2 regions of the Apilactobacillus micheneri genome follow, and region 2 is predicted to be linked to the other one. Evidence: riboswitches for the same ligand, from Rfam matches in the RefSeq annotation. Region 2 holds a riboswitch; the other holds the start of a gene.

Region 1 (16,504 bases), 220 kb from region 2:
ACTAAGGAATTTAATGGAACTTGATAGTATTGACTAAACTGATATAAATCTTGAATTTGGGGGATGTTATAACCAGATTCAAATTGTTTAATGGCTTTTTCTGTAAGGCCAGTATTTTGAGCAGTACTTTCAATACTAATATCTTTTGACAATCTAATGACTCTTAATCTTTGACCAATTAGTCTCATAATGTCACATCTCCTAACTGTTATTGCAAATTTTAAGATAATTTTTGGGTGAATACAAGACCACTTGGTTCCAACAAATTTAAATTATCCATACAAATTACCTAATATGTATAGTAAAATTGTAGTTATAATAATACGAATATATCTGGGGAGATGTCTAAATGTTTAACGATAAAATTGTTTTTAATTACATGTACAATTTATGGGTTGCAGTTATTTCTGATTTAAAAGATGCAGAAGTAGAAGAGATTGGTCAAGCACTTCAAGCAAAGTATGCTAAAGAATACAATGATCAAAATGATACTAATTTATCAGATGATGATTTCATCGAATTGGTATCTAATTACACTGAATCAATTCGTGAACAAGCAGTTAGCGATGCTGAAGAAGACATCAAAAAGCATAAAGCACCTAAATTTGTTAAAAATGGTTCTACTTGGAACGTATAAAAAATAAGCATCATTATTGATGCTTATTTTTTATTATCTTGAATGATTACTATTCTTATTAGAATCCCATATCATAGCTGAAGCTAGAATACAAAAGAATCCAAATAATGCTAATAAGATTCCAAAACCAAAGCTAGTCTTATAATTAATTATTGCCATAATGATTCCTAATGTAAACATTGCAAAAGAGATTATGTATGAACGTCTACGATTTAGATATCGTTTAATAATTGAAACTAGTGGATTTTCGAATTGTAATTGTTCCATAATTCTCGTCATTTTACCAAAATGGGTACTATAAAAGCCGATTACATACATGATAAAAATCATAAATATACTTATGTAGATATTTTCATTCATAAATTCAAATGAAAATACTGCTGGTATAATCATCAAATTAGCAATCCATGATCGAATCTTTAATTCTTTTTCTACTTCTTCTTTATTTACAATATCTGATAATGATAAATTATAAAATTGAGCTAATTTATCCAATTGGAAAATATTAGGTTTTTCATTATTAATTTCAAAATTATAAAGTTTATCTGCTGAAATCTTAGTATTAGCAGCCAATTCTTGAATTGATATGTCTTTATCATCTCGAATATCTTTTAATCTTTCGCCTAGAGCCATATTAAACGCCACCTTATGTATTTATAACTAGTATAGAAAAGTTAGATTATATTTACAACCAATGATGCATAATATTTGACCTATAGTTCACTATAGGTAGTACATTAATATTGATAAATAATTTAGCAAACAAATTATTTGTATTTAAAATTTTGATATAAGAGAATGTATTTATATAATAATTTAACTAAGGAGCGCATAAAATGAAAAATACTTTATTTGTTGAACCAGGCAAAGTTAAGATTGAAAATGTTGACAAACCTCAAATTCAAGCTGACGATGATGTAATTCTTCGTGTTGTTCGTACTTGTGTTTGTGGTTCTGATTTATGGGCATATCGTGGATTATCTGATAAGGAAAAGAATTCACAAAATGGTGGTCATGAAGCTATCGGAGTTGTTGAATCAGTTGGTAAAGATATTACTACTGTAAAACCTGGTGACTTTGTGATTGCTCCATTTACCCATGGTTGTGGTAAATGTGCTGCATGTCGTGCTGGATATGATGGTAACTGTTTGAACCACAAAGATAATACTACTTCTGGTGCTCAAGCTGAATTCCTACGTTATCAACACGCTGAATGGTCATTAGTTAAGGTTCCCGGTAATCCTGATGATTACAGTGATGCAATGTTAGATTCATTACTAGCATTATCTGATGTTATGGCTACTGGTTATCACGCTGCTCATGCTGCTGAAGTAAGCAAGGGTGATACAGTTGTCGTTGTTGGTGATGGTGCCGTTGGTCTATGTGGAGTTATTTCTGCACAAATGATGGGTGCTAAAAAGATTATCATCATGAGTCGTCATGAAGATCGTCAAAAATTAGCCTTTGAATTTGGTGCAACTGACGCTGTTGCTGAACGTGGTGACGAAGCTGTGGAAAAGGTTATGCAATTAACTAATAATCAAGGTGCTGATGCTGTACTTGAATGTGTTGGTACTGAACTATCAACTGAAACTGCACTTAAGGTTGCTCGTCCAGGTGCAAGTGTTGGTCGTGTTGGTCTTCCACACGTTAAGAACCCAGATGTTGTTACCCCATTCATTAAGAATGTTGCATTATCCGGTGGAATTGCTTCAGTAACAACTTATGATAAAGATGTTCTATTAAAAGCTGTCTTAGATGGAGAAATTCATCCAGGAAAAGTCTTTACTAAGAGCTTTGACCTAGATAATATTGACGATGCATACCAAGCTATGACTAACCGTGAAGTTATCAAGGCTGCAATTACAATTGACTAATTAAAAATAGATTAAAAAAGCGACTACTTTTTAGTAGCCGCTTTATTTTTTTAAGATGTTCGATGAATCATTGCTATATCAACATTTTAATTTTGTGATATGATTTGTATTAAAGATAAATCAAGGAGAAAATTATGCAAACTGATCAATTATTAAATTTATTTATTAAGCATAAAGATGAATGGTTATCAGGAAATGAATTAGCCGATAAATTATCAATTAGTCGAACGATGATTTGGAAGATGATTCGTAATTTAAAACAATTAGGCCATCAAATCGAAAGTAAGAAAAATGCTGGGTATAAATATGTTGGATCTAATAATTTTGATCGATTATTGATTCAACAAAATTTATATGCACCATTTGAAATTCAAACTTTTAATGAAATGGATTCCACTAATACTTATGCTACAAAATTATTAAGTCAAAGTAAGATAACTGATCCAATGGTTATTGTAGCTGATAAACAAACTGCTGGTCATGGGCGTCGTGGGCGTGAATTTTATTCACCTAAAGATACAGGAATTTATATGAGCATGATTTTACCAATTAATGATAATGCAGTTTTTGATGGTGGCTTGATAACTACTATGACAGCAGTTGCGACAGTCCATGGTTTAAAAAAATCATATCCGAACGTTAATTTCCAATTAAAGTGGGTTAATGACATTTATGTAAATAATAAAAAGGTTTCGGGAATTTTAACTGAATCGGTCATGGACGTTGAACTAATGCATCCATCTGCATTAGTTATTGGCATTGGGATTAATCTTAACCCTAATAATTTTCCTAAAGATATGGGGCGACCAATCGGTGCCATTAGTAATAATCAGGTTGATAAGAATAAAGTAGTTGCTGATATTTTGAATGAATTTTATAAATTATATCCTAATTATCAAAAGGGTGAATTTATGGATGAATATCGTCGGTTATCAATGTTGATTAATCATCAAGTTCAAATTGAAACGCATAGAGGCTTAATTGCTGGTAAAGTTCTTGATTTTGATCACCATGGCAGATTAATTTTAAATAATGGTAATGAAACTAAGGTTATTATGACTGGTGAAGTAGTTAAAGTTCATTTTTAAGGCACATATTCTTATGTGCTTTTTTGTTAACTTTAATTGACTTATCGGTTAACTAAATATATTATAGTTAATTGTTAACTTGTTTTATATTTTAGGTTAACTAATACATATGTGAGGTAACTTATGAAAACTAAAGATTTAACCCAGATTGCTTTAATGACGGCTTTAATTATTGTTTTAGGGATGTTTCCTGGAATCCCTGTTTTATTAATCCCAGTGCCAATTGTGCTACAAAATTTTGGGATTATGCTGGCAGGAATTTTATTAGGTGGAAAAAAGGGAACTTTTTCAGTATTAATTTTTACGTTGTTAGTAATGGTGGGACTACCATTTTTATCCGGTTTTCAAGGTGGTTTAGCCGTTTTTGTTGGCCCAACAGCGGGTTATTTATTTGCGTGGATTTTTACACCAATGCTGATTGCATTGATTAATAATTTAATTAGCAAATATACTCCTTGGAAAAATAATTTTGGCTCATTATTGATTGCAACCATATTTACATCCATTATATTTACTTATGTGTTAGCCATTTTATGGTTAAGTTGGCAAAGTCACATTTCAATTCTTAATGCATTTTATGCTAACTTTTTATTTATTCCGGGGGACATTTTAAAAGCAGTAATTGCTGTCTTTTTAGCGCAAAGATTAAATAAAATTATAAAATAAAAAGCAGACTCATTTGAGTCTGCTTTTGGTTTTAATGACTTAAATTACTAATTAACATTTTAGCAACAGCTTTAGCAGAAAAAGGATTTTGTCCGGTAATAATATGACCATCTTGGACAACAAATTCTCTATAAGCACGACGTTTTTGAAAAATAGCGCCACGTTTTTCAGTAATTTCTTGATTTAAGAATGGAATAAATCGCATTTTACCAGCCAACATTTCTTCTGATTTAGTAAAACCAGTAATGTTACGGCCGTCAATTATATATTTACCATCAGCATCCTTGATATTTATTAAACCAGCAATACCATGGCAAACCGAAGTAATAAAACCATTGTTATTATAAATTTCTTTTGCAATTATTTGTAATTCTACATTATTTGGAAAGTCCCACATAACTCCATGTCCGCCGGTATAATAAATAGCGACATAATCATCGGGGTTAATTTCGTTAGGTTTTAAAGATTTACACAGCGCCCGTTGTTGAAAATCACCGATTTCATAACTTTCCATAATATTTTTATTTACGTATTTCATACTACGTGGATCAATTGGTACAAACCCACCTTTAGGACTAACATAATCAACTGAATATCCAGCTTCATGAATGATGTCGACAAATTCTGTGGCTTCACCTAGCCAAAGTCCAGTTGGCTCATTTGTATGCTTATATCTAGTTGTATTTGTTAGCACTACTAGGATTTTTTTCATGATTCTATCTCCTATATAAACTAATTGATTTTATTATATAGCACATTTGGTCTAAAATGAAGTATATAGTAAGGAGATAATATATTATGAAAACAATGATTTTTGCACATCGTGGTATTCCGGTTAAATTCCCTGAAAATTCTTTAGAAGGCTTCAAATATTGTATCGACAATAATGCCGATGCAGTTGAATTTGATGTTCATTTAACCAAGGATGGAACACCAGTGATTATGCATGATGAAAAGATTGATCGCACTACTGATGGCGAAGGATTAATTAATTCTTATAATTTTAAAGATTTACGTAAATTTAAATTAGCTAATGGGGAACCTATTCCAAGTTTAGCTGAATTCTTAGATTTATTTGCCGGTAAAGATATCAGATTAAATCTTGAATTTAAAACTAATAAAATTCATTATCAAGATATCGAAGAAAAAGTTATGAACATGGTTAACGATACTGACTTAATGTATCCAGTGATTTATTCTTCATTTAATATTGATAGCATTAAAGTGGCACAAAGAATTGATCCTGATCAAGACTATAACTTTTTATTTGATAAAAGAATGAATGTAGATCCTAAAATGTTTATGGAAAGTGAACATCTTAATAGTTTACATCCTGGTACATACATTCCTGGTATTGAAGATCATGAAAGAATTTGGACCGTTGATGATGACATGGAAATCCATCAATTATGTAAAATTGGCATCCAAGGTATTTTTACTAATGATTTTGAAAAAGCTCAAAAAATTAGGGACGAAATCTAACTAAAAGTCGTATTCTTTGAATTCAAATTATGTGAGTGTTACAACATAGTTAAAGGAGATGATATTATGGATTTTGATGATATCAAGAATAAGGCTAGTGAAACTGCTAGTGACTTAAAGGGCAAAGCTTCAGAAGCAGCTGGCAAAGCCAAAGGTAAGGCTTCTGAAATGACTGGTAAAGCTAAAGGTAAAATGTCTGAAATGACTAACAAAGCCGACTCAGATAAATAATATCAATAACAAATTATTAAAATGTACATGCTATACTTAGCATGTACATTTTTTTATGAAAAGAGTTGAATATATAAATGATAACCATCGAGTATTTTAATAATCACTATTTTTATAAAAAGGACTTGCAAAATCTTTGTAGAAAATATGGATTGCCTGCAAATGGGACTAAAGCTGAATTAAATGATTTTATTTTAAAAATGCTACATGGTGTGTTACCAAAAGATATTAAGCCATTAAGAAAATTGAATAGGCAAGGATCTTTGCAGTTTTCAGAGATTAAGTTAGATACTAAACTTTTGAATTCAGGATTTAAATTAAATAATGAAGCTCGAAAATATTTTGCTAATTATTTTAATCTTAGTAACTTTCATTTTAAAAAGTCTATGGCCATTAAAATGCGCGATGTGCAAAAAAATAATGATGGTAGGGCAACGGTTAAAGATTTGATTGCAATAATAAATAATCCTAGTAAGGTTATAAATAATTCTGAAGAACATACATATCAATGGAATCATTTTTTACGAGACTTTTATAAAGATGATGCATACAAAGATTTTAATACCCCAATAAAGGTTGCTGCAATTTTGTGGAAAGCTGTACGTGATGATAGATCACCAAAATATCATCATGCGTTAATAACAAAATATTATCCATTAATTAAACAATACAAAAAGAATGCTAAATAATTATTATTTAGCATTCTTTTTGTTAAAACTATTTTCTAGTTCTTCATAGTGATTTAATTTATATTCTAAAACTTGTTGAGCATTTTTATATTTTAGAATTTGATGTTTAATTTCGTCCAATTGATCAGCAATTAATTGCTTCCTTTGTCCAAAAGTTTGTTCACCGGAACTATATAAAACCATATACTTTTTTAATTTGTTAACAGTCATTCCAGCATTACGCATACAAGAAACGAATTCAATTTGTTTTAAATTTTCTTCATCGTAATTACGATAGCCATTACTATCTTTAGCAATTGTATATAGTAAACCGATTCTTTCCCAATAATATAAAGTTTGTCTAGAAATATTATATTTATGGGTAACTTCTGCAATTTTCATTAAATACTTTGTCCAGTAGGGCGAACTAAGATTTCATTCATATTAACATTATCAGGTTGTTCCATCATGAAGATAGCTGAGTTAGCAACATCTTCAGCTGATAATGCCATATTTGAATCTTGTGACATTTTTGCAATAGCATCTTTGATTTGTTTATTACCAATAGTTGAAACTAAGTTAGTATTAACAGCACCTGGAGATACAATACCAGTCTTAATACCATTACCGTGTTCTTCTTGGCGTAATCCTTCCATAATTGCACGAACAGCAAATTTAGTACTGTTATATACAGCAGAACCGGGGTAAACAACATGACCAGCAACTGAATCAGTAGCCATGATTAAACCTTTACCTTGTTTTTGCATAGTTGGTAAAGTAGCTTTAATTCCGTTTAGAACACCAATAACGTTAGTATTAAACATTGCTTTCCAAGATTCTGGATCACTATCTACTAACTTATCTTGTGGCATAATACCAGCATTATTATAAATAATGTCTACTTTTTCGAACTTATCAACCGCAGTTTTTACTAAAGCTTTAACGTCTTCTAAATTAGTAACATCAGTTTTTTGGTAAACAACATTGGCTGGATTTTCAGTGCTATCAGCAATTGCTTTTAGTTTTTCTTCATTTCTAGCTCCAATTACAACTTTGGCACCTTTAGCAACTGCCTTTTTGGTAGTTGCAGCTCCCATACCAGAACTAGCACCTGTGATAACAATTACCTTGTTTTGTAAAGTCATTATAAAACACTCCTTTATTTGATTAAGTTCAATTATAATAAACCCTATACCTAACTATAATGCAAATGATTAGTCTTCTTTATTTTTATTGATTAAACTATCACTATTACCAAGTTGAAATAGAATTGTTGATATTATTGCAGCAATATACATTTGATGACCTGCAAAATTGATACATAAACTATATAATGCAGTTATTAAAATTATTGCTGTGACAATTATTGCTAATATATTATTCACTTTTATGAATAACAAAATTGCTTGGAATATTAATGAAAAAATTAATATCAGTAGTGATATGTAAAGTGATTTAGTAGTTAAACTACCATTTATATATGCTGGTCCACCAATCCCACCATCAGAGAAAGCGTAATTTAAGCCTAAAAACATAATCGAAAATAAGCCTGTAAAAAAGCTAAATAGTTTGCAAAGTAATTTTATACATTAATTCTTTCTTTTGCGACTAATGATAACAAAAGTGTAAACACCAAAAAAGTCCAACTTACATTGCAGTAAATTGGGCTTTTTTAAGTAATTTTATTCTTGATTTAATTTTTTAACACCATGTGAATAGAATAACCATGCCACAATGATGAAGAAGACTGGTCCAAACAAAGTCCAGAATGCAGTTTGAATATCATGATCCATCAAAGGTTGAATGGTGGTGAAAATGATAGCAAATGCTAATGTAAAAATTGTAATTACAGTAGTTACATTCGTAAATACCTTATTTTGATAGAAAATAAAGCCATCTTTATTTTGTGTAATCTTCTTCTTAAATAGTGGAAAGGCGATAACTAAGAATAAGTATGGAACCGCAGTAGTCATATTATTCATATCAGTTAAAATTGTGTAAAAGGCTTGAGCTGATGATCCGCCAAATGAAACTCCGGCAATAATTAAGCAAATGACCAAACATTGAACCCAAAGTGCATGGGCAGGAACATCGAATTTATTAAGCTTAGTCATAGTCTTAGGCCATAACTTCTTTGGTGAACCTTCAATAAATGACTTAATTGGAGCATAGGTTAAGAAGATAAATTCACCTAAATAACTGATGAAACCAGTTAAACTAGTAAATCTAGCAACCCATTGTCCCATTAATAATGATTGACCGGTGTTTAAGTGTAGGAAGTTATGTCCAAATTCAACCCCTAAATTAGTTAGTAGGGCGAAACGAACATTTCCTAAATTAATATCACTATGGCCTAAATCACGAAGCCAATTAGCACTAATTCCACACATTAGAATGCCTAGAAGGTACCCAACAGTCATTACAACAGTAGCAATGATAACAGCACGAGGGAATGTCTTCTTAGGATTCTTAGTATTATCGGTAATACTACCTAGTGTTTCCATTCCGGCATATGCAAAGACTGCATAAACTAAGAAAGAAAACATTGAAACTGGTGATTGAAAGGCAGGATTAGGTGAAGCTACCATATTATGCATATTAATGGGTTCGGCGAACTGGCCATGATTAGCCATTAATACTAAGATTGATAATCCAACAAAGATAACTAAATCAACAATCCCAATAATTCCACTAACATAGGATAATCCGGCAATAGATTTCATACCACGGGAAGCTAGCCAAGTTACAAACATAATAACTAAAATTCCCAGCACTCCAATAGTAGCGGTTGAATCTAAACCAAATAAATGCCAACTACCAGTAGTATCTTTACCAGAGATAGTAACGGCTAAAGGAATCCACATGTTAGTAACTAATGAAACTAATGTGATGACCCAACCAGCTAGCCAGGTAAAACTACCTATAAATGCCCAACGCTTACCAATAGTTTGTTCTAACCATGAGTAGATACCACCATGAGCATCTTTAAAAGTTGAACCATATTCAGCAAACATTAAACTAGTGGGGATGAAGAATAAAATTGCCCCTAATATGTACCAAATAATACTTGAATAGCCCATTTGATAAAAGGCTGTTTGTGAATTGGAGATTCCAAAAATGGTGGAAAAGATAATTAATACTAATCCCATTGTAGAAATCTTCTTTTGACTCTTCATGTTTTCCATGAAACATTACTCCCTTCAATGAGGAAGATACTTTTAATTGATAAAACAAATTGAAATATTTATAATTCACAGGTATAAATTGCCAAGTTAATAAATAAAGGGAACTATTCAAATTGGAATAGTCCCCTTAAAGTATTATCAACGTTTTATTTTATCGTTAGTTTACCTTAAAAGCACCCCGTAAGTTGTTTACTTACGACAGTTCTTAGCTTATTGAGCTAAGTCCCAACAAATTAATTCTTTAAGCAAATTAATAGTTTCGGCAATTATTCCTTTCAACTTATATCAACATGTCTTAAACCATTACTTAAGTCTACTGATAATAATTGCGCCTCTTCCTTAGATATATTTAATTTACATTTATAATGTTATCATTAATTTTTAATAATGCAAATGGTAAATGATTAAATTAATGAGTAGGATATTGGTGTTCAATTTCATATACGATTTCTGGATCGTCACCAGTACGTTTTTGCTTATCCAATGCACTAATTTGTTTCATTTCTTCATCTGATAAGTTGAAATCATAGATATCAGCATTTTGTTTGATTCTTTCAGGATTACTGGATTTTGGAATAACTGCAATTCCACGTTGTAAATGCCATCTCAAAATAATTTGAGCAGTAGATTTACCATGATTTTCAGCAATGTCTTTTATCGTAGCATCGTTTAAGGTTGCTCCACGACCCATTGGACTCCATGCTTGAGTTAATATATTTCTTTGCTTATTAGCCTCAATCATTGGTTCTTGAGTAAGATATGGGTGATCTTCAATTTGATTAACTACTGGCATTTCATCAGCTGTAGTTGATAATAAATCAAGGTGTGTTTGATGATAATTACTTACTCCAATTGATTTAACTTTACCTTCTGCTTTTGCTTTTTCAAAGGCACGCCAAGTATCAAAAAATTGAGAGTGAATTGGCCAGTGTACCAATAGTAAATCAATATAGTCAGTTTGTAATTTTTCTAGTGATTCATCAATTGCATCTAAAGTTGATTGATAGCCTTGTTTTGGTTCAGGAATCTTAGTGGTAAGAAATATTTCTTTTCTGTTAATTTTTAGCTTTTTAATTGAATTACCTAGTAGTTCTTCATTATTATAGAACTGTGCAGTATCAAATAAACGATAACCACTTTCAAATGCAGTTTTAATTGCTGCATCCATAGTATCTTGATCTGCTAATTTGTAGGTTCCAAAGCCTTCCATTGGCATTTGGTTCCCATCAGCTAATTTAATTGTATCTTTAATTGAATTAGGCATAATGATCCTCCTTGGATTTAAAGTAATTTAATAGTAAGACAAAGTTATGAATAAAATCAATCAAAAAACATAAATGAGGTGAGATATTGGCAGAACAAGTAAACAGCCAGAAGGGTTTAACCCAGTCTGAAGTAAGTAAAATATATGCAAAAGGTCTTCACAATAATAAAAGTCATGATTTTACATTAAGCATTTCACAAATCTTAAAAAACAATACATTAACATTATTTAATTTAATTAACATTGTGTTAGCGTTAATGGTTTTATATACAGGTGATTATAAAAACTTATTGTTCTTAATAATTGCCGTGGCAAATACTATAATTGGTAGTATTCAAGAAATTCGTTCTAAAAGACAACTAGATAAGATGGCCATTTTGTCTGAAAGTAAGATTAAGGTTGTTCGTGATGGTAATGTGCAGGAGATAGATCCTGAACAAATTGTTTTGGGAGATGTAATTTTACTTAGTCACGGTGACCAAGTGCCAGTTGATGGTGAAATCTTAACGGCAACTGGGTTACAAGTAGATGAATCACAAATTACTGGTGAAACTAATTCAATTGCTAAAAAAGCTTCAGATCATATTACTTCTGGTAGTTTTGTTCTAAGCGGGAGTGCACGTATCTTAGCGGCTAAAGTTGGTAATGATACATTTGTTAATCGGATGGAATCAGAAGTTAACCAAACTGATAAAAAGTCTGATAGTAAGATGCTCCATACTATCAACCGTATTATTAAAATTCTTACCTTTATTATTGTTCCTTTAGGCAGTGCTTTATTAGCAATCAAATTATTATCAGGCGATGATATTAATAAAGCTCTGCTAGGAACAGTTGCTTCCATGATTGGGATGATTCCTGAAGGCCTGGTACTTTTATCCTCAGTTACATTAGCAGTATCAGCGATGAAATTAGCGAAGAAAAATGTACTGGTAAGAGATTTATCAGCGATTGAAACATTGGCACGAGTAGACACGATTTGTTTGGATAAAACTGGGACTATCACCACCGGTAATCTCAAATTTGAAGATGTTTTGCCTATTGGTCAAACCTCAAAAGAAAATATGAAATCAGCTTTGGGAGGCATTGTTTACTCTAGTGAGGATGACAATGAAACCTCCTTAGCAATCAAAAAATCCATTGATAATCCAAATTGGAATTTAGTGGAAAGTGTTCCATTTTCTTCTGATAAAAAGTGGAGTGGGGCTAAATTTAATAATGGTAATTATGTAATGGGTGCGCCACAGTTCGTTATAAAAAAGATGGATAACAAATTGCAACAAACAGTTGATAGTTATACTTTGAGTGGCTATCGAGTATTATGCTTAGCAAAAGTAAATGGTGAATTAAAGCAACCACTAGATAATGTTAATTTACTAGGATTAGTCTTAATCAGTGATGAGATTCGTTCCGATGCACGTTATACACTAGCTTATTTTAGAAATCAAGATACTGATTTAAATATTATTTCAGGTGATGATCCTAAAACTGTTAGCAATATTGGTTATCGTGTAGGACTTCCCAATAGTAGTGCTTTGGTTGATATGTCTACAGTATCAGATAACGCTGATTATCAAGCGTTAGTAAAGAAATATACTATTTTTGGTAGAGTGACCCCTAAGCAAAAGAAACGCTTAATTCAAGCTTATCAATCCAATGGTCATACCGTGGCGATGACTGGTGATGGAGTTAACGATATGCTAGCCATGAAACAAGCAAATTGTGGTGTTGCTATGGCCTCTGGTAGTGAAAGTACTAAAGGAATTGCTGATTTTGTTTTGATTAACTCTAATTTTTCAGCAATGGTTAATGTTTTGGGTGAAGGACGTCGAGTAATCAACAATATCAGTAGCGTAGCTTCATTATATTTAATTAAAACGATGTTCTCTTTAGCACTAACAGTGTTATTTATGTTCAGTGCATATAGTTATCCATTTCAACCCATTCAATTAACACCGATTAATACATTTATGGTAGGATTGCCTTCTTTCTTATTGGCACTTTCACCAAATTATCAACGAGTAACTAATCAATTTTATCGGAAGATATATGAAGTGGCACTACCAGCAGCAATTACTATTGTTGGGTATGTCTTATTGATTATGCTGATTGGAGAATGGGTTGATTTTACTTATCTACAACGAGCAACATTAAGTGTTCTTGTAACTGGATTTATTTATTGGTTAGCATTATTTATGGTTTCAAAGCCATTTAATCGAACTAAGTTATCCATCATTGTTCCAACAATTGTTATTTTTGCGATGATCTTTATCTTCTTTAATAAAGTATTCTCATTGGTATCGATATTAAATTATCCAATTAATTTACACGCTCTTCTGGTTGTAGGGACTTCAATTCCAGTATTCTTTGTTGTTACATTAATAGTTACGAAAATAGTTAAATTTTGTAGCCAATATCGGAAACGTAAATTAGGTTAAATAGTTCTAAAGACTAGATAATATGATATAATCATTGCAAAGAGGTGGTTATATGAATAAGCAATATAATAAATGGCAAACGCAAATGAAAAGTGTAAGTTTGCCTAAATGGGAAGACTTACCAAAGTTTGATTTGTACATGAATCAATTAATTGCCGTTGTGAATGAAGCCATCGGACCACTAGGGATGGATACGGTTACTAGATCGATGATAAACAATTATGTAAAACAAAAAGCTACTTTTTCACCAGTAAAGAAAAAGTATCAAACTGTACATGTTGCCGATATTATTATTATTAGTTTATTAAAACCAGTTTTCTCAATTAAGGATATTCGACAAGGAATTGACGAGATTACTAAGAATCAATTTCCAAAACAAGCATATGATGAGTTTATTAAGATGTTAGTCAAAAAACTACACCATATTGCTGATGAGGGTGAAAAACCAGTTAGTGATAATGATACAGATCATTTATTAAACGCAATTGCTGATACAATTATCAATCGTTTAATTGCGAATGAAATTTATTCAGATATGATGCATGAAGAGTGATGTGATGATTTCATATCACTCTTTTTTATTTATATAAAAGGGATGTTATTTATGAATGAGATAAAAGAAATCGCTGATTTCGTAAAAAGACAATTAGCAGATGATCAAACAGGGCATGATTTTTCACATATTAAGCGTGTCGTTAGACTATCAGAAAAATTATCAGATATGATTCCTAGCTCTAATCAAATGATTGTTTTAGCTGCTGCTTATTTACATGATGTGATTGATGATAAGTTGGTTAAAGACACTAATAAACACAAAAATTTGGTGATTGATAAATTATCTGAATTAGATTTTTCTTCTGAATATATTAATCAAATTATGAATATTATTGAACAAATGTCTTATAGCAAAAATCTAAATAATCATTATCAATTAGATATTAATGGCCAAATTGTTCAAGATGCTGATCGCCTAGATGCAATCGGAGTCATTGGAATTGCACGAGCATTTTATTTTGGCGGCCATTTTGGTGATAATATGTATGATCCTAATCAATTACCGCGCACTAATATGGATAAAAAAGAATATCGTAAGCATACGACTGTGATTAATCATTTTTATGAAAAATTATTTAAATTACCAGATTTAATGAATACAAAAGCCGCAAGAAAACTTGCGGCTCCAAGAAAAAAATATATGGAAAATTTTGTAAATGAATTTAAAAATGAATGGCAATAAACTATTTTTGACGAATATCAGCAAAATTTCCTTTAACTAAATTAATCATTTGTTCAGCATTAACTTCAACTGAACGACCAACTTGACCAGAAGAAACTAGAATATTTTCTTGTTTCTTAGCTTCTTGATCAATATAAACTGGATAATGAAATTTTTCATAAATTCCAATTGGGGTGTTAGCACCATGCACATATCCGGTAGTCTTTAGTAAATTTTTAAGTGGCACCATATTTACTTTTTTATTCCCGGATTCTTTAGCCAACTTTTTTTCATCTAAACGTTCATCCATTGGGACAACGCCAACAACCGGTCCAGTATTTTTACCATTTAGGACTAAAGTTTTATAAACGCGATGTTGGTCAACACCTTCTTCAATATCCATTTGTCTAACGTCACCTTCTTCGTGAGTAGCAAAAGTATATTGTTTATATGGAATTTTATTTTTATCTAGAATTTGTTCAACTAAAGTTTTATGAATGCTGTTCTTTTTTTTCTTTTTTGACATTCAAATCACCTCAATAGATATTTTAGCATATTATTTGTTTAAAATTTAATGTACAAATCTGTTATACTTATTTTAATAAATTTGTTCGAGTTAGGAGTAAACAATGGCTGATTTAGTTTATCGTAAAGTTATGCACGATTTGAAACAAAAAATTGTGAACAATAAATTTCCTAATAAACGTCTTCCTGATGAACGTAGCCTAAGTGAAGAATATAATGTAAGTCGTAGTTCCATAAAACGAGCTCTTAAATTATTAGCTGATGATGGAATTATTTTTAAAAAACGAGGGTCTGGAACTTTTATTAATCCACTATATATGAAGAATCAAACTATTTTTCACTATGAAGGCTCTAATCTAGGAATTACTGATAGTTTAAAAAGTCAGGGAAAAACACCGAAAATTAAATTATTAGATTTTAAAGTTATTCCAGCAAGTAAAGAAATTCAGCAAGATCTTTTCTTATCTGAGGGTGATTTTGTTTATGAGATTCAACGGCTTCGCTTGTTTGATGATAAGCCATTTATGATTGAAACAGGTTACATTCCAATTAAGATTGCACCAGAACTAAGTAAACAAATTGTTTCAGGTTCTATTTTTAATTATGTTGAAGACAAGATTAATAAACGTGTAACACAATCATTTTTATCAATATTAGCTAGTCCATCAAATGAACAAGACCAAAAATTGCTTCATTTGAAGCCTAATGAACCGGTTGGATTGATGGAAGGAATCTTTTTCTTAGACGATGGAACGCCATTTGAAGTTTCAAATATGCGTCTTCATTATCAATATTTAAGATATAATACTTTCGTCATGTTAAATGATGATTAATTGTTAAAATTTGTGAGAAATATTGGACTATTACTAATAAATCGTTCATAATAATGACGATATTAATAATGATTTATTACAATTATATTAATTGGACCGTATCAATTTATAAAAAGGTTGACTTTTTATAAAAACCAGTTATTATATTCATTGTATTAAAAATTATTAACCATTTTGTTGATGATTTTTTATGTAAACCATTATTAATTTCAATAGTTTTTTATTAAAAAGGAGTGTTAATTAATGGCACAAGATTTCGATTCCAAACAATATTTGGAAGAATTAGACAAATACTGGCGTACTGCTAACTACTTATCAGTAGGTCAATTATATCTAAGAGATAACCCATTATTAAAGAACAAGTTAACATCAGACGATGTTAAAGTTAAACCAA
Region 2 (16,504 bases):
TGGAGTTAATTTTGATGCCAAATCTGCTGAAGATTTTGCCTTTAATTCCAATGGTGCTTGTCCTAAATGTGATGGAACAGGTCAAGTCAGTGCATTAGATCCAGATACTATCATTGAAGATGAAAATGAATCGATTGATGAAGGTGCGATTGCACCATGGCATTTACCGGGGCGTAGTTTTATGTCATCGATTGCCCAATCATTAGGGGTGCGTACTAATGTTCCTTATAAAGATTTAACTGATCAAGAAAAGCAAATTGTTTTACATGGTGAAAAGAAAAAGTACAAAATGGATTTTCATACTTCCACTGGAAGAGTATTTCATTCAGATAATGCTTTGTATGAAAATGCTTATGAATCTGTATACGAATCAATGAAGAAAGCAAAAACTTCACGTGCAATTAAACGCATTAGTAAATTTTTCCACTTTTCGACCTGTCCAGTTTGCCATGGATCACGTTTGAATCCAGATTTATTAAATCAATTAGTTGCTGGTAAAAACATTGCTGAAGTTTCTGATTTAACATTAGGAGAATTAGCAGCTTTCGAAAAATCAACTAAGCAGTCATTACCAGATAATATGCAACATATGGCTGATATCTTGTTTGAAAGTTTAGACGATAATTTAAATCCTTTATTAGAGCTAGGCTTAGATTATTTAACACTATCGAGAAGTGGTAACACCTTATCAACTGGTGAACTACAAAGAATTCAATTAGCTAAAACTCTACGAACAGAAACAACCGGGGTTTTGTATGTATTAGATGAGCCTTCAGTAGGCTTGCATCCCGATAATATTAAAGGCTTGATTCATATTTTTCATGCTTTAATTGCTCAAGGCAATTCATTAGTAGTAGTTGACCACGAAGTTAATATTATTAGTGCTGCTGATTGGGTCATTGAAATTGGACCTGGTTCTGGTGATGAAGGTGGAAATGTGATTGCGCAAGGAACACCTAAACAATTAACTCATAATCAACAATCACTAATTGGCCCCTTCATTGCTGGGAAAGCTGATATTATGCATGCTAAAGTTCCAGCTAGTGCTGATTGTGCAGATACTAATATCCAGATCAGTGATTATTATAATTTGCATAATGTGAAAGCCACTATTCCTAGTGGTCAAATCACTGCAGTAACTGGTTTTTCAGGTGCTGGTAAGACCAGTTTAATCTTGAATAGTTTAGTTCCAGCTATTCATGAATATCAGCGTGGAAAATTACCTAAACAGGTAGCTAATTTAACAACAGGGATCCAACATATTGTAAGTGTGGATGCTAAGCCAGTTGGTAAAAATGAACGTTCCACTTTAGCTACTTACACTACGATCATGGATCACTTAAGACATATGTTTGCTAAACTACCAGCTGCTAAAGATAAACACTATGGCATTGGAGCATTTTCCTATAACAACAAGCAAGGAGCTTGTCCTACTTGTGGTGGTTTAGGAAATATTCATTTGGACGTGCAATATTTACCAGATATTGAAGAGGTCTGTCCTACTTGTCATGGCAATCGTTTTAATCCTACTATCCAGGAAATTAAATGGCATAGTTATAGTATTGTTGATTTATTAAAATTATCAGTGAAAAATGCGTTACCAATTTTCAAAAATGTCCCATCGATTGAAAGCCAATTAAGAATCCTTGATGAAATTGGTTTGAATTATTTACATCTAGGAGAAAGTACACCTAGTTTATCTGGTGGAGAAGCCCAACGTTTAAAATTGGTTAAACATCTAAGTAATAATCAAAGTGCTACGATGTTTGTGTTTGACGAACCATCAGTAGGCTTACATCCAACTGATGTGCAAACTTTAATTGGTGTGGTTAATCAATTAAAACAAAAAGGTGCAACCATTATTCTAATTACTCATGATTTAGATTTAATGACCAATGCTGATTATATGATTGATTTAGGACCTAAAGGTGGTAACTTTGGTGGTAAAATTATGGCTTCAGGAAAGCCAAATGAATTAATTAAAAATCCTGATAGTCTAACTTTACAATATTTAACTAAGCATTTTAAAAAGTTTAATCTATAAAAAAAGCATCCCTAAATTTATTGAAAATTAGGGATGTATTTTTATTTGTTTTCATAATATTCAACGTTGCGATTATTAATTGCTTGGCACTGACGATTATTATTACCAAACTGTTTAACAAACCAATTGACTTGATTTTGACTAACTGTCATTGAACTATTAGTAATAACAATCCACTCAACATTTTCAGTTAATGGTGGGGTAGTTAATGATCCTGCATAATGAAAACCATTAGCTAAGTTTGGAATCCATTCCGTGAGATTAATTGAAACATCAGTTTCTTCATTAGGGACAAAGTTATTAATAATTTCTTGAAGTGATGCATCAGCATTACCAATTTGTACTAATAATGCGACCACCACAGTTTGGCCAATCGCATTTTGATGTACTAAATGAATTTCAAAAGGTGCTGCTTTGCCATCAACAGTGTGTTCAGCAGGGGTGTGAAAGTGAATTTGTTGAAAGTTAAATTCACGATTGAATACAGTAGCGTTACCCATTCCAGTTAATCTAATCGTAGTTCCATCATCAATTTCATTATTTAATTGATAGAAGTCATCTACACTGATTGGTAAGAATTCTTGATATTGATTTTGTTCATCAATTGATAAGTCAATTGGTGATTGCATTTTGCCAAAACCATTCGGCCAATTTCCTTGATTATTATAATTTAACATCTTATGTCTTCTTTCTATAATTATGAAATTTAGCAGTCTCTCTAATTAATATGTTAATATAACATACATATAAAATAAACTGGAGGAACGTGACTTTGAAATTTACTTGGGCAAATAATGATAAAATTGGATATGGAATCAAGCAATTTTTAGTAAAAAAAGGTGTTAGTCATCGTATGTATAATGACTTAAAACATGATGGTGATATTTTATTAAATCATGATCATACTAAATTTGATGCTCAAGTAAAACCAGGGGATGAATTAACGGTCATTTTTCCCGATGAACAAAGTGATGACGAGGTTGCCTTTAGTGAACAACCAATTGATATTATTTATGAAGATGATAATTGGTTAGTGGTGAACAAACCGGCAGGATTAACCAGTGTTCCAGGGCCTTCAAATCGAGAAGATACATTAGTTAATCGTATTAAAGGCTATTTAAGAAAAAAAGGTAGTCATGATTTAAAGCCCCATTTAATTACGCGTTTGGATCGTTTTACTTCTGGCTTAGTTTTAATTGCTAAAAACCGGTTAGCCAATAGCTTGGCAAACCAACAAGTGGCCAAACATCAGATTGAAAAATATTATTATGCGATTGTTGACGGTAAATTAGCGAAGTCACATGCAATCATTGATCAACCAATTGGCAGAGTAGGCGATAATTTTCGTCGGGAAGTAATTGCTGATGGTAAAAATGCAGTGACTGAATATTGGGTTGAAACAAGTAGTTCTAATAACACCATGGTAAAAATTAAACTACATACCGGTAGAACGCATCAAATTAGGGTACACATGACTGCATTGGGGCATCCACTATTAGGTGACCAATTATATAATGGACCCTTAGATAGAGGAATCAAACGCCAAGCGTTACATGCTTATTATTTAAAATTCCATGATGATTTATCAAATGTCGACCGTGAATTTAAATTAGATTTACCAGCCGATATGAAAGCAATTTTATAGTGGAGGATGGAAAAATGAATAGAGATTCACAAGAACAAGTAAAATGTTTAGTTGATGGTAAAACATATCTAAGAGATGAAGGGGTAATCTTAAAAGAGTTAGCCCAACCCATTTCGAATGCAATTAAGCAAGATTATCCTAAAGCTAAAGTAAGTAGTTTCATTTGTGCTAATCATTTATTAAAATATCGAATGAATCGTGTGGATTCGTTAATTAATTCAGATTTAAGACAAAGTCACAAAATTAATCGTAAATTAACTAAGGCATTAAAAGATGATAATTATGAAATCACTGATGTTAACGTATCGCTTAGTCAAAGCACTACTTTTGGTCAAAAAGTATCTGATGCAGTGGCCAAATTTGGTGGAAGTTGGACTTTTATTTTCATTTTTATAGCAATTCTGTTAACATGGATGCTTATAAATGGTTTAGCCATTTTCGGCATTCATTTTGATCCTTATCCATATATACTATTGAATTTATTTTTAAGCTGCTTTTCAGCAATTCAAGCGCCAATTATTATGATGAGTCAAAATCGTTCAGCCCAACGTGATCGTTTAGATGCTGAGAATGATTTCCATGTTAATTTAAAATCAGAACATGAATTACGTATTTTGCATGCGAAGTTAGATCATTTAACTCAAAATCAAATGCCCCACGATTTAGAAATTGAAAAATTACAACTACAAATTTTAGGTGAAGTGCGTTCTGAACTAACTAACTTAAGAAATGAAAATATAAAATTAAAAGTACAATTAAAGCAACAAAAACAAAATTAGAGGTGAAAGATAATGGAAGACAATATCCAAATGGGAACTCCAGCTTTTAGTAAGATGATGTTTGTATTAAACACTCCTGTTACTGAAGCTAATCATAAGTACTATCGTTTTATGAATGAAGAAATGCAACAAATTGCAGAAGACATTTGGGCAATGCCTGCTTACATGAAAGAAAATGATGACTTTTCAATGTTCTTTATTATTACCAAGATTGAATCAGGTGAAACGGTAATTGCTTTTGCGGAAGGTCATTTACAAGAAAATGATTTTTCATTGGGTCAACCAATGTCATCAGGTAAAGGGTTAAACAAGTTAAATGAACATGACGTAAAGCGTGCTAGTTCAGTGCTTCATTTTATCAATCAAATTTCTAAAGCAGCTGAAGGTAATTGGCGCATGCTTGAAGATTAATGAATTAACATTCCATTTTGATGGGATGTTTTTTATTTATAAAAAAGTAGAAAATCCTTTGCATTTATTTAAAATGGTGATATTATCTTTAAATCGAGTTTTAAATAATTAAATTGATAAAGGGGGGCTTGATCATGTTAATGAGAAGAGCACACATCGAAGATTTTGCAGCAATCAAACAAATTGTTTTCGAAGGAAAGGACTTACTGGCTAAACAAGGTGTTAACCAATGGCAAAATGGTTATCCTAATGCTGATTCATTAATGAATGATATTCTTAACCAATGGACTGTTGTACTAGAAGAAGACGGAGAAATTTTAGGTACCGCTGCCGTCATTCCTGGCAAAGATAACAGTTATGAACATTTAGATGGTAAATGGTTATCAAATGGCCCCTATGTATCAATTCATCGTGTGGCTGTTTCAAGTCACCACCATGGTCGTGGCTTATCACAAAAATTATTTGAAGCCATTTATGATGTCGTAAAAAATGTAAATGGTATTAATAGTATTCGTGTTGACACTAATCCTGGTAATTTAGTGATGCAACATGTTATTAAAAAAGCTGGTTTCGTAGAAACAGGTAAGGTAGTTCCAATTTCTGCAACTGCCAACACCGATGTTAGAAATTTTGCCTACGAACGTTTAATTAAACAACCATTATTAGTTTAAAAATGCCAAAAGGTCGCTTTCTTTTAAAGCGGCCTTTTTTTGTTATATGTATTTATTGTATAATTAATATAATAGATAGGAGGGAGTTTAAATGCATTCACATGATGAAGAACAAAACCAGATGACTGGTAGTCGCTTTTTGTTTGTGACCGTTTTAAATTCGTTAATTACGTTAGTTGAATTTATAGGTGGAATTTTATCTGGAAGTTTGTCACTACTATCAGATGCTTTTCATAATTTAGGTGATTCAGCTTCAGTGGTAGGCAGCTATTATGCACATCGTATTAGTGAACGTCCACAAAACAAATTTAATACTTTTGGTTATAAGCGCGCTCAAATTATTTCAGCATTTTTAAATTCAATTTTCTTGTTAATGATTTCGGCGGTATTAATTTTTGAAGCAATTCCAAAACTGTTTAAACCAGAACAAATTAATGGAAACTTGATGTTAATTGTTGCTGTGGTTTCAACAGTTGCTAATTTGATTTCAACTATTATGTTGAATCATGGTTCGAAAAATAATTTGAATGTTAGAGCTACATATTTACACTTATTAAGTGATACTTTAGCATCAATTGGCATTATCATTGGTGGAATTTTAATTAGATTATTTGGTTGGAATATTATTGATCCTTTAGTAACTATTATTGTGGCACTATATATTATTTCTGAAACATTCCCAATTATTAGTAAGACTATTAAAATTTTGATGCAAGGAGCACCACATATTGATTGCTATTCAATTCAGAAAGACTTATTGAGTATTGATGGAGTTACAGGTGTTCATCATGTTCATATTTGGTCAGTTGACGAAAATAGTATTATGTTTTCTGCTCATATTAATATGCAAGACATGATGATTAGCGATGCTGAAAAAATATATGATCCGATTACTAAATTACTTCATGATAAATACAATGTTGAACATGTTACATTACAGGCTGAAGTAGAGCGTGGTAAAAAAGAAGATTTGTTTTATGATAGTGGTACTGACATTAAATAATTAATAAAAAAATCTCAACCTCATTTGGAGGTTGAGATTTTTTATTTTATAGTCCAGCTGGTACTTTATCATATTTTGTTTGGTACCAATCTTCCCAAGGTAATTCAGAAGTACCATTAGCCAAAAAGTTAATGTCCAAATCTTTTAAAATTTCTCGATAATTTCTGCTGCAATATTTAACAGTATCTTTAGCAGCATGTTCAATTGATTCAAAACGATTACGATATACTTCGCGGTCGATATCCCATAAGAAAGAATTATTAATATCTTGACTAATTAGTTCCATGTTGCGATCTCGATACATTTTGACAAAGAATTTACTGAAACCTTTGACACTATTTTCTTGAGATTGTTCGCTGAGTTGATCGAACTTGAATAACTTTTCACTCATATTTCCATCTCCAGTTTCTTATAACTTATGTAACTTACAACTCAATTATATATTTTTTATTAAAAAAAGTTAAATAAAAATGGTAAAATTGTATTAAATGCTGTAGTATTAAATATTAAAACCCAATGCATTTAGATTTTGATTTAGGAGACGCTGATAAGAATGACCCCAAAAAAAGAGGACTATTTAAAAATTATATTTGAACTAGGTGGAACTAAAGATAAAGTTTCCAATAAAAGAATTGCAATCAGTTTAGATATAGCTGCAGCCTCTGTAACTGAAATGGTGAATAAATTACTTGAAGAAGGTTTGGTTTACCATGAACCTTATTCCGGTGTCTACTTAACAGAAAAAGGGATTAAGTTAGCTGAAGTGTTAGTTAGAAAACACCGTATTTGGGAAAGCTTTTTAGTTAATGAATTAAATTATCCACTTCCTGATTTAGATAAAGAAGCTGAAGTATTAGAACATGTTACAAGTGATCGTTTATTAAAAGCAATGTATGATAAACTTGGTCATCCTACTCATTGTCCACATGGTGGAGTAATTCCTAGTATGGATGGTCACTATAAAGAAGACAGCCATTTGTTACTAAATGACGCTAAAGATGGTGATACGGTAATCGTTGACCGTTTCATCGATAATCATGATCTATTAACTTATTTAGGCGATATTCAGCTTGATATTGGTGATAAGTTAAAAGTCATTAAGCATTCACCATTTGAAGGCCCAGTTACTGTACAAAATTTAACTGATAAACAAGAAAATGCAATTAGTTATAAAGCATCACATTATATTTTTATTAAGAATTCGAACGAATAAAACGAGGATAAGTGGATAACACTTAAAACTCGTTTTTTTATTTCACTTAAAATAATCCATGTTATAATTTGAAATAATATTATTGTTACGTAAAATGTAGGTGAATTTTTTGAATGAAAAAAGGAAAAGCAAACTAGTAGTGGAAACTTGTTTATTAGCAGGCAAAATCATGATTGAAAATGGTTCTGAAATGGTTAGAGTAAACGATACAATTGATCGTATTTGTCATAATGCGGGCTTTTCTGATAACCGTTCTTATGTGACTTTAACCGGAATTATAATGACAGTTAGCCCTGATATGGGTTCACAAGTTATTTCAATTGATAAACGTAGTTTCGATTTAGAAAAAGTTTCAGTAGTTAATGATTATTCTAGGCAATTTCAAGCTGGTTTGATTACTTTAGGCCAGTTTTATCATTCATTAAAGCATATTGATAAGCGTGTAACTAGATATCCATTTTGGGTTGAACTACTAGGGGCTGCGGTTGTTAGTGGAACCTTGGAAATTGTTTTTAGACATAATGCTTTTGATTTTTGGGCAGCTGCTTTTATTGGAGTTTTAGGTTGGCTTGTCTATAATGTTATCGATAAATATACTTCCATTAAATTTTTAAATGAATTTATATCTGCATTAACTATTGGTTTTGCTTCTATAGTTATGATTAGGATGCATTTAGCCAATAGTGCCGATGATTTAATTACTGGTGGATTAATGCCATTGGTTCCTGGAGTACCTATTACTAATGCGGTTCGTGATGTTTTATCAGGAAATTTAATTTCAGGACCTTCTCGTGGAGTTGAGGCCATCATGAGTGCTTGTGCTTTAGGATTTGGTGTGGCGATGGCAATTAAAATCATGGGATGAGGTGTTTATTTGGGACTATTTATTAATATTGTTTGTGTTTATTTAGCAACAATTGGTTTTGGATTATTAGTTAATTTACCTAAGCGAGCACTGAATGTGAGTGGAATTGTAAGTGTTTCTGGTTGGCTTGTTTATTTCTACATTAATACATATATAAGTGGATATATTTTTGCCAATTTATTTGGAACTTTTACAGTCGGAATTTTAAGTATTTTTGCATCACGTTATAAAAAAATGCCGGTTATTATTTTTAATATTCCAGCTTTAGTACCACTTGTTCCTGGAGGACAGGCATATCAAGTTATGAAATCATTGGCAACTGGTAACTTTATTTTAGCTAAATCCAATTTAATCCAAGTTGTATTTATTGCAGGAGCAATTGCTTCTGGTTTCCTATTTTCCGAATTTTTAAACCAACTATACATTCGTTGGCGTGTTAATTTAGCAAATAAAAAGAGCAATGAAAAATAATTTTCATTGCTCTTTTTTATTATTGTCCTAAGAAGAAACTAAAGATTAAGACTAATAGTACGAACGTTGTGATATAAACGTATAACATATCATGTTCTTTATAAAATGAATATATTGAAACGATTACTCGTAAAACAGGGGTAAGAATTAAGCAAAATATTCCTAACATCATAATTGCATATGGCTTTAATCGGACAATGCCATGAAAAATTTCTTTAAATGATGAGGGATGATAATTACCAGCATATCCAGAATTACCAGTAATAAGGAACATTAGTAGGCCAATTATCATAATTGCAGCTGATATGATAACCCCAATTCTTAGGATTTTACCAATTACTAATTCAATTTCATTCATTTCTGCTTTAGTGGTTTGCTTAGAATTGTTCATTTGTTAACCTCCTAGAAACCTTTAATAACCATGCTAATACCAATATACAATAGTATTGGTACGAAACAGATTCGAATCCATCTTGCTGGTAAAATTTGCATGATTCTTGATCCGATTGTTGCTCCAACTAAAATTCCTAATGCTAATGGTACTGCAATGTATGGCAAGATTGATCCATTAAAGAAATAAACAGTAGCAGATGCAGCTGCTGTAACTCCCATCATTAAATTACTAGTAGCACTGGAAGGCTTTAATGGCATTTTCATAAATGTATCCATAGCAATAACTTTAAAAGCCCCGGAACCAATCCCTAATAATCCAGAAGCTAATCCGGCACCAAACATTACTGATAAACCACCAGGGATGTTTTCAACTTTATAGTCAATTTGTTTATGCTCAGCTTTATCATAATAGCTACCGTTTAAGCGCATTTTTTGAGCAATCTTATCATTTTTATTGCTAAGATTAGATTTATTTTTATTCATTAATTTGCGCGCCATGTTGAATGATGAAAATAATAATAGCAATCCAAATAATATGTAAAGATATTTTGGTTCTAAAATCCCAGTTAATAATGCTCCAGAAACGGCTCCAATAGTAGTAGCAATTTCTAAAAACATTGCTACTCGAAGATTCAAGACCTCATCCTTTAAATATGCGATTGTTGATCCAGAACTGGTAGCAATTACTACGATGACACTAGCTCCAATGGCATATTTAATGTCTAGATGACAAGCTAAAGTCAAAATGGGGGTGACGATAATTCCGCCACCTAATCCTAAGATAGCACCAGCAATTCCAGCAAATAGGCCAATGACTATCATAAGTATTACTGTTCCAATCATGATTTTGCCTCCTAAAGTATTTAATTGTTTTTATTATAACAATGATTGAATTATATACCTTTGAAAGTGATTTTTATAATTTTTATTAAAATATGAATGCATATATATTAGCTATGTTATACTAAATTTAAAACTTTTTTAGGGGGATTAAGGTTTCATGATAATTGATAAGGATAATAAAAGAATATTCAAAATCACTTTGGGATTAATATTATCATTATTTGTTTCTATTTCAGTGATTATGAATTCTGGTTATTTAAAATTTATTGATTCAATTATTATCGGATCAATTCAGAAGTCACAAGGTGGATTTAAAGAACAATTGATGCACTTATCGACTACATTAGCTAGTCCTAAAATGGATATTGTGTGGATATTAATTATTGCATTTTTCCTTTGGGGATTTAGAAATAAAATTGTTGCGCTATGGTCAATATTCACTATTATTGGTGGCGATGTTGTTGCCTTTATTGTTAAAAATATCGTTAGAAGACCACGTCCATCATTACATAGTGCAGCCGATACTGGATTTAGTTTCCCTAGTGGACATGTTTTTGGAATCTTTATTGTGATTAGTATTATATGGATTGTATTGGTGCCAATGATTAAGAGTTGGAAGAAGCAATTATTTATACAAATTATAACTTTTATTTTCTTATTGTTAGTGATGGCATCACGTATTTATTTGAATGCTCATTATCCTACTGATACTTTAGGAGCTGCCTTTGTTGCTTATACATGGGTACAAATTTCTGAAACATTTTATGTTAGATATGCTCAGCGCCTAAAAGAGCATTGGCGTCCAGTTCGTCGTTCATATTTATAAATTAAAAAGCTGATATCATTTTGATATCAGCTTTTTTTATAGAATTTGTTTTAACCAATCATTTGATAAATCAAACCATTTAGCAACGTGTGGATTATTGGAAGCTTCATTCCAAGCAGTAACTGAATTAGCTAATGCCATTCCATGAGGCCCATGGTGAAAAATGTGTAATTCATTATCGATATTATGTTGGTTTAAGCTCATTGAATATTTTAAAGAATTATTAACTGGCACAAATGGATCATCTGCGGTATGCCAAATAAATGTAGGAGCATTAGTATCAGTTACATGTTCTGCAGCAGCTAGTTCTTTTTGATCACTAACCCAGTTATCGATAGTTTCTTTGTCGCCTGGAAAACCAAGTGTTAAATCGGTCACTGGGTAATTTAGAATCACTGCATTTGGTTTTAATATTTTAGCATCTGATAAATCTACCTTATCCATTAACCACTTACTATCATAAAAGTCATTGTATAGACTGGTAATGTGACCACCAATTGAAAATCCAGAAATAACAATTTTATTAGGGTCAATGTTCCATTTTCTAGCATTTTTACGAATCATTTTAATAGCGTTTGCTAATTCTACTAGTGGGTTAGGTAGTAATGGGCGTGCTTCTTGTTCAAAGGTATATCGAACAAAGAAACTTTGATATCCCTTAGCTGAATAATTTAAGGCAATACTTTCCGCTTGGACCATTGGAATGTGGTTATAAGAACCGCCGGGAAGAATGATAATGGCGGGATGTTTGAAATTATTAGTTTCAACATCTGCAGGTCTAAGGTATCCTTGAATAAAAGCGTTTGAATTTTTACGAATTGATTCTTTTATTATTTTCATATTTACACCTCAAATATATAATATCTGTGATTATTTTAACGCAAGAATGGTGGTAATGTCTGTTGAAGAATATAAATATTAACTTAGGTGAAATTAAATTAGACACCCTAAATCCTAATGATTTTAAAGATTATTGGGAAATGATTGCTAATGATCAAGTAGCCAAAAAGACTGGTTTTGAACCAGTTAAAGATGAAAGTAAAGCTAAAATGCTTTTCCAGTCAGAAAATGAAGATCATGTTACTTTTGTGATTCGATTAGTGGATTCTGGGAAAGTTATTGGTTTAATTAATTTATTTCCCGAGATTGGTGAAAATTTTGAACCAGTTTATGATAATTTGGAATTAGGTTATTTCATGAATAATAATTATCAAAAAAGAGGTTATATGACAAAGGCTTTGTCAGCAGTTCTTGAAAATTTTGACGAAGCTTCTTTAATTGAAGCAACTGTTAATCAAAATAACGAGCCTTCAATGAAAGTGTTAAATAAACTAGGCTTTCATCAAATTGATAAATATGATGGTTATAAGACATTCGAATTAAAATTATCATAGTTATTGTTTAATTAACTTATATGTTATATAATTACTTAGTAAATCTAAGAAGAGGCGCAAATGACATTAATAACCAATCTTTGTCAATAAAGTGATGTATATAGATTGGTGAAAGGGGATTTTGCCGAAACTAATAGCTGCTTTATCAACTATTAGTTGGGGCTCAGTTGAATAAGCTGAGGACTGTCGTAGTTTTTCTACGGAGTGCTTTCTAGGATCAATAATTAAAATTTGATTGATTACGGATCTCTTCTTATATATAGGGGAGATCCTTTTTAGTTATTTTTCTGATGGCACCTCTTAGAATCATAAGAGAGGATGACATATTATGAGTGAAAACTCACAGGATAAAGGGGTAAAGAGACGACTTAAGACAAGACATGTTTCGATGATTGCCCTAGGAGGTTCAATTGGAACCGGATTATTTGTTGCTTCAGGTTCAGTTATTAGTCAAGCTGGACCAGGTGGAGCATTAGTTGCTTACTTCTTAATGGGACTAATGGTTTACTTTTTAATGACTAGTTTGGGGGAAATGGCTACTAACACACCTGTTTCTGGTTCATTTTCTGTTTATGCAGCTAAATATGTAGATCCTGCTTTAGGATTTGCGATGGGATGGAATTATTGGTTTAACTGGGCAATTACCGTGGCAGTTGATATTAGTACGGCTGCCTTGGTAATGAAATTCTGGTTACCTAATATGCCGAGTTGGATATTTAGTGCGATTACTTTAGCGCTAATATTGTTAATCAATGCTTTATCAGTTAAAGCTTTTGGTGAAACTGAGTTTTGGATGTCATTGATTAAAGTTATTACTATCTTCGTCTTTTTAGGTGTAGGAATTTTAACTATTTTTGGTATTATGGGTGGTCATACCATTGGGTTATCTAACTTCCACTATAAACAAGCACCATTTGTTGGTGGCATTCCAATGATTTTAGCAGTTTTTGTGGTTGCTGGGTTCTCATTCCAAGGAACAGAACTAGTTGGGATTACAGCAGGTGAAGCTGATAATCCTAGTAAGGCAGTTCCTCGTGCAATTAAAGATGTCTTTTGGCGCATTATTTTATTTTATATTTTAGCTATTTTTGTAATTGGTGCCATTATTCCATACACTAGTCCTGATCTATTAGGATCAAGTGCTAGTGACGTTGCAATTAGTCCATTTACAATTGTTTTCAAGCGTGCAGGGCTAGCAGCAGCGGCTTCAATTATGAATGCGGTCATCTTAACTTCAGTAATTTCATCAGCCAATTCAGGGATGTATGCTTCCACTAGAATGCTATATTCAATGTCACATGAAGGGTATGCACCTAAGATTATGGGACGTACCAACAAGCGTGGAATTCCTTATCTTGCTTTGGGTGCAACTACTTTAGTTTCATTGGCTACATTTATTAGTAGTATTGCTGGACCACAAATTTATGTTTGGTTAGTAGCTGCTTCTGGTTTAACTGGATTCATTGCTTGGGTTGGAATTGCACTTTCACACTTTAGATTTAGACGTGCATTTATCAAACAAGGTCATAGTTTAGATGAACTAAAATACCATGCAACATGGTTCCCAACCGGTCCAATTATTACTTTAATTATTTGTATTTTAGTTATTTGTGGTCAAGATATCTCTTCATTTGTAAACTTTAATTGGCAACAAATTGGAATTACTTATATTTCAGTACCATTAGTATTTATTTTATATTTTGCATATAAATTCAAAAATCATACTAAGATTATCCCATTAGATAAAGTAGATGTTTCACCTACTGATTTAAGAGATAAAGAATAAAATTAAAGGATGCCTCTTATTTTGAATAGGGCATCTTTTTTACTGGTTTAAAATATTTAATGTAACTTTTTTAATTATGTATTAAAATATAAATATTATTGATTTATTTAAGGAGAATTACATGCTGGTACTAGCAGGAACTATTGGAGCAGGAAAGACTTCATTAACTAGATTATTGTCTGAACATTTGGATTCGACTGGCTATTATGAATCGGTTGATGATAACGAAATTTTGCCATTATTTTATAAAGATCCTAAACGTTATGCCTTTTTATTACAAATTTATTTTTTGAATACTAGATTTGAAAACCTTGAACAAGCACAAAGTGAAAAGTTAAGCGTGATGGATCGTTCAATCTATGAAGATTCATTGATGTTTAGATTGAATGCAGATATGAATCGTGCTACTGAAACTGAAGCTGATATTTATGATTCTTTATTGGAAAATATGATGGAGGAAATTCCCAATTCATCACTACAAAAGAACCCAGACTTATTAATTCATATTAATATTTCATTTGATACAATGTTAAAACGAATTAAAAAGCGTGGACGTAGTTTTGAACAAGTAGATAATGATCCAAGTTTATATGATTATTATCAGGATTTAAACGATCGTTATAATAATTTTTATAAAAATTATGACCAATCGCCAAAAATTCAAATTGATGGCGATAAATATGATTTTATTGAAAATGAGAATGATCGTAAAAAAGTTTTACAGCAGATTGATAATAAGTTAAAAGAATTGAATTTAAAATAGTTGATTATCTAAAATAGATGTAATATTATTATTTATAGATGCAAACGCGATGTATGTTTATTAGTAGACATCAAGAGATGTGATGGTTGGTGAAAATCACAAGTCGAAATTTCCGGCATACGAAAAGCGGGTAGGTAATGCTACACGGTAAGTGACCGTTATCACAATACGAGTGTTTAGTTATGACTAAGAACTTGGGTGGTACCGCGAAAAGAAGGCCTTCGTCCCAATTGGATGAGGCCTTCTTTTTTATTATCTATTACTAGGAGGTATTACTTATGTTAGACATGAAAATGATTAGACAAAATCCTGATTTTATTAAGGATAAATTAGCAACTAGAGGGATTAAAGCTGAAACTATTGATGAATTGATTGGATATGATGAAAAACGCCGTGAATTAATTCTTAAGAGTGAAACTTTAAAGGCTAATAAGAACAAAGCATCTAAGAAAATTGCCGAAGCAAAACGCAATAAAGAAGATGCAACAGATGCTATTAATGAGATGAAGCAAGTCGGTGCTGATATTAAACAATTAGATGCCGATCTAGAAAAAACTGAAAAAGATCAACACGATTTAGCTGCGCATTTACCAAATATTCCAGCAGATGGGGTTCCTGAAAGCTTAACTGAAGAAGGTGCCGTAGAATTACGTAAGATTGGTAAACCACGTAATTTTAAATTTGAACCAAAACATCATTGGGATATTGGCGAAAAGCTAGGAATTTTAAACTTTGATGCTAGTGCTAAAGTTGCTGGTAGTCGTTTTGTATATTACATGGGGGCAGGTGCTAAACTAGAACGTGCCGTATATAACTTTTATTTAGATCAAAACGATAAAGCAGGTTATACTGAAGTTTTACCACCATACATGGTAAATTCAGCTTCAATGTATGGAACAGGTCAATTTCCTAAATTCTTAGAAAATAAGGCCGGTTTTGAGATTGCTGATAGTGATTTAACTATGATTCCAACTGCTGAAGTTCCACTGGTTAATTATTATCGTGATGATGTTATTCCAACTGAAAAATTACCAGTTAAATTTACTGCTTTAACACCTGCATTTAGATCAGAAGCAGGTAGTGCTGGTCGTGATACTCGTGGTTTGATTCGTTTACACCAATTTAACAAGGTTGAAATGGTACAATTTACTAAGCCTGAAGATTCATGGGATGCATTAGAAAGTATTACTGAACATGCGGAATCACTACTTAAATTGTTGAAGATTCCATACCATGTTATTACTTTAACTACTAGTGATATGAGTTTTACTGCTGCAATGACTCATGATCTTGAAGTTTGGATGCCTGCTCAAGGTCGTTATCGTGAAATTTCAAGTTGTTCAAATACCACTGATTTCCAAGCTAGAAGAGCACATATCCAATACCGTGATGAAAAT

What was found. Region 2 has a riboswitch for lysine ahead of DY123_RS00495 (amino acid permease). Riboswitches for the same ligand answer to the same signal wherever they lie in the genome.
Region 1: it holds a riboswitch for lysine, as region 2 does, so the genes downstream of both, yjeM (glutamate/gamma-aminobutyrate family transporter YjeM) here and DY123_RS00495 (amino acid permease) in region 2, are expected to answer to the same signal.

Annotation. Positions count from the first base shown of each region.
Region 1 is NZ_QUBI01000001.1:303,718-320,221, reverse strand. It holds gene DY123_RS01665 (helix-turn-helix domain-containing protein) at 1-188, opposite strand, end outside; gene DY123_RS01660 (hypothetical protein) at 350-637, shown strand; gene DY123_RS01655 (helix-turn-helix domain-containing protein) at 671-1,270, opposite strand; gene DY123_RS01650 (zinc-binding dehydrogenase) at 1,474-2,514, shown strand; gene DY123_RS01645 (biotin--[acetyl-CoA-carboxylase] ligase) at 2,649-3,602, shown strand; gene DY123_RS01640 (biotin transporter BioY) at 3,726-4,268, shown strand; gene DY123_RS01635 (type 1 glutamine amidotransferase domain-containing protein) at 4,300-4,980, opposite strand; gene DY123_RS01630 (glycerophosphodiester phosphodiesterase) at 5,067-5,750, shown strand; gene DY123_RS01625 (LEA domain-containing protein) at 5,817-5,981, shown strand; gene DY123_RS01620 (SAP domain-containing protein) at 6,059-6,670, shown strand; gene DY123_RS01615 (MerR family transcriptional regulator) at 6,674-7,051, opposite strand; gene DY123_RS01610 (SDR family oxidoreductase) at 7,051-7,794, opposite strand; gene DY123_RS01605 (hypothetical protein) at 7,864-8,184, opposite strand; gene yjeM (glutamate/gamma-aminobutyrate family transporter YjeM) at 8,332-9,834, opposite strand; lysine riboswitch at 9,998-10,179, opposite strand; gene DY123_RS01595 (aldo/keto reductase) at 10,244-11,098, opposite strand; gene DY123_RS01590 (HAD-IC family P-type ATPase) at 11,185-13,536, shown strand; gene DY123_RS01585 (DUF1836 domain-containing protein) at 13,589-14,089, shown strand; gene DY123_RS01580 (HD domain-containing protein) at 14,141-14,773, shown strand; gene ybaK (Cys-tRNA(Pro) deacylase) at 14,775-15,278, opposite strand; gene DY123_RS01570 (GntR family transcriptional regulator) at 15,382-16,110, shown strand; gene DY123_RS01565 (phosphoketolase family protein) at 16,354-16,504, shown strand, end outside.
Region 2 is NZ_QUBI01000001.1:81,152-97,655, reverse strand. It holds gene DY123_RS00575 (ATP-binding cassette domain-containing protein) at 1-2,044, shown strand, start outside; gene DY123_RS00570 (carbonic anhydrase family protein) at 2,086-2,721, opposite strand; gene DY123_RS00565 (RluA family pseudouridine synthase) at 2,811-3,689, shown strand; gene DY123_RS00560 (DUF1003 domain-containing protein) at 3,704-4,468, shown strand; gene DY123_RS00555 (hypothetical protein) at 4,481-4,879, shown strand; gene DY123_RS00550 (GNAT family N-acetyltransferase) at 5,014-5,550, shown strand; gene DY123_RS00545 (cation diffusion facilitator family transporter) at 5,642-6,553, shown strand; gene DY123_RS00540 (hypothetical protein) at 6,600-6,944, opposite strand; gene DY123_RS00535 (metal-dependent transcriptional regulator) at 7,107-7,766, shown strand; gene DY123_RS00530 (threonine/serine exporter family protein) at 7,876-8,631, shown strand; gene DY123_RS00525 (threonine/serine exporter family protein) at 8,641-9,102, shown strand; gene DY123_RS00520 (DUF1634 domain-containing protein) at 9,122-9,493, opposite strand; gene DY123_RS00515 (sulfite exporter TauE/SafE family protein) at 9,505-10,338, opposite strand; gene DY123_RS00510 (phosphatase PAP2 family protein) at 10,496-11,164, shown strand; gene DY123_RS00505 (lp_1002 family arylesterase) at 11,201-12,004, opposite strand; gene DY123_RS00500 (GNAT family N-acetyltransferase) at 12,067-12,558, shown strand; lysine riboswitch at 12,600-12,776, shown strand; gene DY123_RS00495 (amino acid permease) at 12,887-14,344, shown strand; gene DY123_RS00490 (deoxynucleoside kinase) at 14,466-15,107, shown strand; gene serS (serine--tRNA ligase) at 15,386-16,504, shown strand, end outside.